DNA from 2 places in the Massilia consociata genome. Region 2 is predicted to be linked to the other one. Evidence: riboswitches for the same ligand, from Rfam matches in the RefSeq annotation. Region 2 holds a riboswitch; the other holds the start of a gene.
What was found. Region 2 has a riboswitch for cobalamin ahead of ACFFJK_RS21995 (TonB-dependent receptor domain-containing protein). Riboswitches for the same ligand answer to the same signal wherever they lie in the genome.
Positions count from the first base shown of each region.

Region 1: it holds a riboswitch for cobalamin, as region 2 does, so the genes downstream of both, ACFFJK_RS02780 (TonB-dependent receptor family protein) here and ACFFJK_RS21995 (TonB-dependent receptor domain-containing protein) in region 2, are expected to answer to the same signal.

Region 1 covers NZ_JBHLWP010000003.1:257,101-261,252, reverse strand. The annotation lists gene ACFFJK_RS02780 (TonB-dependent receptor family protein) at 17-2,011, opposite strand; cobalamin riboswitch at 2,092-2,330, opposite strand; gene ACFFJK_RS02775 (DODA-type extradiol aromatic ring-opening family dioxygenase) at 2,450-3,244, shown strand; gene ylqF (ribosome biogenesis GTPase YlqF) at 3,376-4,152, opposite strand, start outside.
Region 2 covers NZ_JBHLWP010000031.1:1,548-5,699, reverse strand. The annotation lists gene ACFFJK_RS22000 (FecCD family ABC transporter permease) at 1-731, opposite strand, end outside; gene ACFFJK_RS21995 (TonB-dependent receptor domain-containing protein) at 758-2,599, opposite strand; cobalamin riboswitch at 2,670-2,896, opposite strand; gene ACFFJK_RS21990 (histidine phosphatase family protein) at 2,929-3,471, opposite strand; gene ACFFJK_RS21985 (adenosylcobinamide-GDP ribazoletransferase) at 3,474-4,152, opposite strand, start outside.

The DNA of each region.
Region 1 (4,152 bases), on a different contig from region 2:
CACCCATCGTGGTTTGTTAGAAGTCGTAGCGCAACGACAGCTTCAGCTGGCGGCCGTCGCTCGGGTAGATGCCCGAACGGCAGGCGAAGGCGTTGCTGTAGTACTGGCGGTCGGCCAGGTTGAGTACCGTCGCCGCCACTTCCCATGCCCCCACGCGGTACGCATAGCGCGCGTCCACGGTGGTAAACGACGGGATGCGGGCATTGCAGCTGTTGGCGAAATCGTCGCCGTAGCGCTGGCGGTCGGCCCACTGGGCGCCGATGTCGGCGCTGTGGCCGCCGGCGGGAGCCCAGGCCAGGCGCGCGGTCACGACGTTCTTCGGCACCAGGACCATCTCGCGGCCGGCATTCGGGCCGCCGGTGAACTCGGCTTGCACGTGCTGCCACTGGCCGGTCAGGCGCCAGTCGCGGGCGAAGACCAGCTGCCCTTCCACTTCCACGCCCTGGCGGTGGGTCGGGTCGAGGTTGGTGTTCGCGCCCCAGCGGCCGTAAAGGGTCGGATCGTAGAAGATCTCGTTGCTCAGGCGGTGGCGGAACAGGCGCGCGCCGAGCTGGCGTGCGCTGTTGCCGAAGCTGGCGCCCAGCTCGATGTCGCGCGAGGTCTGCGGGGCCAGGACTTCGGGACCGGAACGCACGCTGTTCTCGTCGACGTTGGCGATGCGGTAGCTGCGCCCGAGCTTGGCGAACACGGTCAGCTGCGGCAGCACGTCGATGCTGCCTTCGAGCGACCAGGCGTTGACCGACTGGTCGCGCCGCTCGTTCGCTACCGGCGGGAAGCCCAGCGGGTCCGAATAGTTCTTCTCGAATTTCTCGTGGCGCGCGCCGACGGCCAGGCGCGCATTGTGCGGCGCCGACCACTGGATCTCGTCGCGCAGGTAGAAGGCGGTCGAATCCTGCTGCGCGTCGCCCAGCGAGAAATCGGACGTGGTCTGGCGGTTCCAGCGCATCAGGTCGACGCCGGCCACCAGCTCGTTGCGCTTGTCGCCGAGCGCGGCGATGTGGCGCAGGCGCGGCGAGAACTGGGTCTGGTCGGCGTCGTAGCGTGACCTTGATGCGATCCTGGCGCCGTTGCTCGTGTAGTAGTAGTAGTTCGCTTCCACCTCGCGTTCGCGATGCGACAGCTCGGCGGCCAGTTCCAGGCTGCCGATGCGGTGTTCGAGCGAAGCGGTGACGCGGTCGGTGTCGATGCTGCCGAAGTCGTCCGGCGTGACCGTCTGGCGCGGATTGTCCAGGAACTGGGCTTCCGTCAGCGATCCCGGGAAGCGCGCATCCTGGCGCGAGCGCTCCACACGCAGGCCGACGCGGCCGGCGCCATAGTTCCACTGCACGCCGCCGCTGGCGGTCTCCTGCTCGAATGCGCTGTTTTTGCGGTAGTTGTCGGTCTTGCGCCTGGCCACGGCCACGTCCAGCGACACCGGGCCGGCGCCATAGGCCAGCGAGCCGCGCAGGTCGCGCGCGTCGAAGCGGCCTGCTTCCGCGAACAGCGAGCCGTGGGCACCGGGGCGGGCGCCCTTGCGGGTAATGATGTTGATGACGCCGCCGGTGGCGCCTTCGCCGTACAGCACGCTGCTGCCGCCGCGCTGGATCTCGATGCGCTCGACGGTATCGACCGGGATGCTGGACAGGACGGCGTTGGTCAGCTCGTTCTCGTTCAGGCGCACGCCGTCGACCAGGATCACCACGTTCTGCGCGCTGTTCGAGCCGAAGCCGCGCAGGTCGAGCGCGAAGTCGGGCGAGGCGTCCAGGCTCTGGCGCCCGAACACGCCGCCGATCTTGCGGATCGCGGCATTGACGTCGGTGGCGCCGGCGCGGCGGATCTCGTCCGCGGTGATGACGGTGGCGCCGATCGGCGCGGCGCTCGGCTGGGCCGGGAAACGCGCCCCGGTGATGACGATCGAGGGCACGGCTTCCTGCGCGAGGGCGTTGGCGGCGAGGATGGACAGGGAAAAAGCACAGGCCAGCGCGAGCGGCTTGAAGGCCGGCGCGCTGCGCGGTACGGCAGCAAAATTCATGTTGGATGTTCTCGGTAAAAGCACCGGCCTGCGTCCCCGCACACCGGAGTCAACGGAAGCCGCCCAAGGCCCATGCCTGCGGCGCTTCCACCTGTCTGGCCGGTATCCGGGCTCGCAAGACCGACCGCCTCACCTTCCTATGCGATGCACAGTGGTTGTCGAGGCGGCCTGTCGCCCCAGGAAACCCTGCGCGGCGACGCTTGTTGACCGTTGCGGGGGCAGCACATCCCGGCGCCGGCGCGTTGCGCGGACACCTCGTGTTTCCCGTTTAACTGCACGCGCGGATTGCGCATGCGGGCACCAGAACGCGGCGATTATAACCTGACAAGCCGTCGCGGTTTGTTTCGCCGCTTGCAGGCGGGCCTGGTGGAGCCCGCGCCGGCGCCGCCGCGTTCGATCGGCTACCATGGGTGCTTCGACTGAACACCCGGAGCACCCATGACGCTTCCCACCTACTTCGTGTCCCACGGCGGCGGTCCCTGGCCGTGGATGAAGGACCAGTACGGCCGCGCCTACGACAAGCTGGAAGCCTCGCTGCAGGCGATGCGACGCGACGCGGGAGACCGGGTGCGCGCGGTGCTGGTCGTCACCAGCCACTGGGAGACGCCCGGCTTCATGCTGTCGTCGGGAACGGCGCCCGGCATGATCTACGACTACGGCGGCTTCCCGCCGCATACCTACCAGGTCAGGTACCCGGCGCCGGGCGAGCCGGCGCTGGCGCAGCAGGCGGCCGCGCTGTTGAGCACCGCCGGCCATCCGGCCGGGCTGGACCCGGCGCGCGGCTTCGACCACGGGACCTTCTCGATGCTGTATCCGGTCTATCCGGAAGCCGCGATGCCGGTGGTGCAGCTGTCGCTGCGGCGCGACCTCGACCCGCTGGGCCACATCGAGGCCGGCCGTGCGCTGGCGCCGCTGCGGGACGATGGCGTACTGCTCATCGGCAGCGGGCTGTCGTACCACAACCTGCGCCAGTTCGGTCCCTCCGGGGCGGCGGCATCGAAGGCGTTCGACGGATGGCTGCAGCAGGCGCTGGCCTTGCCGCCGCAGGAGCGCACTGCCGCGCTGCTGGGCTGGCTTGACGCGCCGATGGCGCGGGCAGCGCATCCGCGCGAGGAACACCTGATTCCACTGATGGTGGCGCTGGGCGCCGCCGAGCGGGAGCCGGCGGCCTGCGTGTATCACGAGGAGGATTTTTTCGGGAGCCTGACGGTGTCGAGCTTCCGGTTCGGGTGAAGCGAGTGGCCTGCTCATCAGGTCGCAGGGTGGCCGCCTGGCGGCCGCGCGCTCAAATGACGCTTGCATCGCGAGGACGCATCATCTGCCTGGACGCGCGCACGGCATAGCCGTCCACCCTACAAAAAACCTCAGGTGCCGCGCTTGCCGCGCGCCGCTTCCTCGGCCTTGGCGGCAGCCTTCTCTTCGGCGATGCGCGCCTTCTCCGCCATCTCGGCCGCATGCCTGGCCAGGGCCGCGGCGCGGGTCGCGGGCGTCTCCAGGCTGATGCGTCCCAGCGCGCCGGTGCGGTAGTCGTGCAGCAGCACGTGCGCCGCCTTTTCGTAGTCGAACTCCCCGCCGCGCACGCGGAAGCCGCGCCGCTGCGCGACGTTCTCGATCACGGCGATGCCGTCCAGGCCCTCGGTCTTGAAGCCGTAGCGCGCCGTGAGCAGCTGCGGGTAACGCTCCAGCAGCAGGTTGGCCAGGAATTCCGCCACCTCTTCCTCGATCAGCGCATTCGAGCCGACCGCGTGGCTGGCGGCCAGCATCAGGCCGTCGCTCGCCATCGCGATCTTCGGCCACAGCATGCCCGGGGTGTCGACCAGCACGATGTGCTTGCCGAGGTAGAGCTTCTGCTGGGTCTTGGTGACGGCCGGCTCGTCGCCCACCTTCGCCACGCGCTTCTTCAGCAGCGCGTTCATCAGGGTGGATTTGCCGACGTTCGGGATCCCCATGATCATGATGCGCAGTGGCTTGGTCGGCACACCGCGGTGCGGCGCCAGCGACTGGCACAACTCCGGAATGCGCGCGACATCAAGCGGCTTCTTGGTCGTCATCGGGTAGGCGGTCACGCCTTCCTGGGCGTCATAGAAGGCTTTCCATGCCGCGGTGGCGGCCGGGTCGGCCAGGTCGATCTTGTTCAGGAT
Region 2 (4,152 bases):
CCGAGCGTGGCGGCGCTTTCCGCATGCAGTGCGACCACGTTCATGGCGCGGGCATTGCGCAAGGCATACAGCAGGGCGGCGCCGAGCACCAGCCACGGCGCCAAGCGCAGCGGTGCGCCGGCCAGGTCGCCGATCATCCAGAAGATCATGCTGCGCAAGCGTCCTTCCGGTGCGATCGAGAGCATCAGCGTCACCAGGGCCATGCAGGCGGACGACAGGATCACGCCGGTGAGCAGCAGCATCGAAGTGCCGCCCTCGGCCGCCAGCCCGCCGCGCAGGTCGCGCCGGGCCAGCAGGTAGAGCAACATCGAAACCGCCACCGCCCCGCCGAGCGCAGCCATGTCCACCACGATGGATGCCGCCATGAGCAGCAGCGCGAGCAGGGCGCCGACCGAGGCGCCGGCCGAGATGCCCAGTACGTACGGGTCGGCAAGCGGATTGCGCAGGAGCGCCTGCATCATCACGCCGGCCAGGGCGAGCGCGCCACCGGTGACGAAGGCCGTCAGCGCACGGCTGGCACGCAGCTCGATCAGCGATGCGGCGAGCGTACCGGCTTCGCCCTGCGCCAGCCGGCGCAGCGCATCCGGCACGTCGGCCAGCGGCACCGCGATCGATCCGGTCATCCCGGCGAACAGCAGGCTTGCGACGGCGCACAGCAGCAGCGTGCCGATGACGAGCAGGGCGCGCTGGCGCGGAGGATGGATCCAGACCGGAAGGGCAGGGTGATGCATGCGTCTCCTTGTTGCGTTGCGCGCGGTCAGCGAAGGCCGTAGCGCAGGGCGGCGAACCAGGTGCGTCCGCTCGTCCCGTAATTGCGCGCCAGTTCGTACTGTTTGTCGGCGGCGTTGTTGACACGGACCAGCAGCGACACGTCGGGCGTGACCTGCCAGCTAGTGTACAGGTTGAGCAGGCCGTAGCCGCCCAGGCGGCGCTGGTTGGCGGCGTCGTCGAAGCGTTCGCCGGACAGCAGCAGTTCCGCACCGGCCTTCACGGTACCCACGGTGTAATCGGCCATGAAGCTGGCGTGTTTCCTTGCGCGGCGCGCCAGTTGCCTGCCGGTCGTCTCGTCCTTCGGGTCCTGCCAGTCCAGGCTGCCGCGCAGGCTGATGCCGGCCATGCGCGTCTCGGCCGACAGGCTCAGGCCTTCGAGGGTGGCCTGGTTGACGTTATACGCACAGCTGCCGGTGCGGCCCGGGCATGGGTTGGCGTTGACGATCATGTCCGTGAGGCGGTTGCGGAAAACCGTGGCGTCGAACTGCACCGGGCCGGCGTCGTAGCGCAGCCCGGCTTCATGGTTGCGGCCTTTCTCGGGCCGGTTGGTGGGCAAGCCATAGCCCGGGAAGTACAGTTCGTTGAAGGTGGGGGCGCGGAAGCTGGTGCCGACACTGGCGGTGGCGCGCCAGCCGTTGCCGAAGTTGTAGCCGTAGCCGGCGGCGCCGGTATTCTTGTTGCCGTAGACCGAACGGTCGTGGCGGGCGCTGACATCGACCAGGTGGCTGCCGCGCCTGGCCGAGTAGGCGGCCGCGTACGCATTGGTGATGCGGGCACGCGTCAGCGCCGCGCTGGAGCTCGACGCGACGTCTTCCTTGCGGTGGGCGTAGAGCACCTGCAAGGTATCGGGGCCGAGGGCAATGGTGTTCTGCCAGGTCAGTTCATCCTGCTGCGTATCGATCTGGCTGGCGCCGGAGGCGGCGGCGCTGGTGAAGCTGCCCAGCTTGTCGTCGGAGCGTGCGTACTGCACCGTGCTGCGCCAGTTGGGCAGGAATTGGCTGCTGACGTAGACGGCGGCGGTGTTCAAATCCTGTTCGTTGTGCACGTCGTAGGGGCCGGGGCCGCTGTCGTACTGCGCGCGCAGGTCGCTGTGCAGGAACTGGGCGCCGACCTCATGGCCCGGGGCCAGGGCGAGCGACAGCTGGCCGTTGGCGTTGCGGCGGCGGTAGCCGTCCTTGTCCGGGTTGTAGCCGAAAGCGCCCGGACGCGTGGCGGAGAAGCCGTCCGATTCTTCGTGGCCGGCGCTGAAGACATAGCGCACGCCGCTGCCTGCGCCATGCACGCTGGCGTCGAGCTGGCGCGTTGCGTTGCTGCCTAGGCCTGCCGAGGCGCCGAGGGCCGGGCCGCCTTCGCCCTTGCGCGTGAAGATCTGGATCACGCCGCCGATCGCATCGGCGCCGTACAGGGTACTGAGCGGGCCGTAGACGATCTCGATGCGCTCGATGGTCCCGAGCGGTACGGCGTTCCATGCGGCGGCCCCGCTGGTGGCCGAGCCGATGCGCACGCCGTCGAGCAGGACCACGACCTGGTTGCTGTTGGCGCCGCGCAGGTACACGCTGGTGGAGGCGCCGGCGCTGCCATTGCGGGCGATCTCGATGCCACGCTGGCGCTGCAGCACGTCGGCCACCGAGCCGGCGCCGGAGCGGGAGATTTCCTCGGCATGAATGACGGTGGTGTCGGCGATGACATCAAGCGCACGCTGGGGCATGCGGTTGGCGGTCACGAGCACCGTATCGGCGGATTGGGCAAAGGCGGACGAAACGAAAGACGACAGGACGGCGAGTGCGAGCGCAGGCGCGGCCGCTTGCCGTGTTACAGGAAGGTTCATGAACAGTTTTCACATCAAGGACAACCAGCCGACGTCCCCGTCAGCCAGATTGAACAGAAGCGCCTTGTTGGCACGCTTCCACCTTTTGGCCGGTATCCGGGCTGGCAAGTGTGGCCGTCGGACCTTCCCATGCGAAGCGCACAGTGGTCGTGGAAGACGGTTTGCCGCATCATCCTTCAATGCGGTACTTGCTTACCGTTGCGGGGGCAGCACACGTTGGCCTATGTAGGGCTTCGTGTTTCCCGTTTAACTGCGCCTGTGGACACAGGCGCGAGCACCAAAACGGCGCCATTATACGGTAGAGACGCGCGTTCGGTGTCGCGGCATTGTCATTCTTTCAGCTCGATGACTTCACCGTACGCGATACGGTGCGGGCTTGATGCGGCACGTAGCGCGGCCTGTTCAAGGGTTCCACCGGCATGGAGCGCCGCCATGATCCGGATGGTGCCGGCGTGGCAGACGAGGAGGGCGCCGGCATGGCCGGAGCGCAGCAGTTCATCGCGGAAGGCGGCGACGCGCCGTGCGACATCGAGCACGTTTTCGCCGCCGCCCGGACGGTAATGGAGGAGGTCGGCCGTCCAGGCGTCGACGTCGGCGCGCGGTATCTCGCTCCATGGACGCATCTCCCAGGCGCCGAAGTCCATCTCGGCCAGGCGGGCATCGCGTTCGACCGGTGGGCCGAGCTGCGCAGCCAGGCCGGTGCACCGTTCGAGCGGGCTGGCAAAGACAGGCAGCTCGCCGGGCAGGCCCGCCGCGCGCAGGCTTGCCGCAACCTGTGCGGTGGCCGTGGCGGATACGCTGAGATCGGTCCTGCCATAGCAGATGCCGGGACCAACATCGGGTTGCGGATGGCGGACGAGGCAGAGCCGCATGCTTACGCCAACGCACCGTGGCCGAGCGTTGCCAGGACCGCCACGTAGATCGCCACTTCGGACAGCTGCTGCACGGCGCCGAGGCAGTCGCCGGTATAGCCACCGAGGCGCACGCTGAACTTGTGGGCAAGCCACCACGCGGAGATGGCGCAGGCCAGCAGTGCGGCGGCGAGGCTGGACAGGCCGAGCGCCCCGCTTGCGGCCAGCACGCTTACCGTGAGCGCGACCGTGAGCGCGGCGATCCCGAATTCCATCGTGCTCATGCGCTGGGCCAGCGGTTTCGCTTTACCCTCGGCACGCACGTACTCCATGCGCCAGATGAGCGAGGTCGCCGCAAGTCGCGACATTGGATGGGCAAGCAGCAGGGCGGCGATGGCGCCAGCGGGCGGCAGCATGGCGAGCGCGGTGATCTTCGCTCCCAGCATGCATACCACGCCGATCGCGCCGTATGCGCCCACGCGCGAATCCTTCATGATCTCGAGCACGCGTTCACGCGTCATGCCACCGCCGAGGCCATCGCAGGTATCCGCGAAGCCGTCTTCGTGGAAGGCCCCGGTGGCGTAGATCGTGGCGGCGGTGGACAGTACGGCCGCGACGGGTACCGGCAGGACCGTTGCGGCAGCCGCGTAGACCGCGGCGCCGATCATGCCGACCACGAGGCCGACGAGCGGAAAGTAGCGC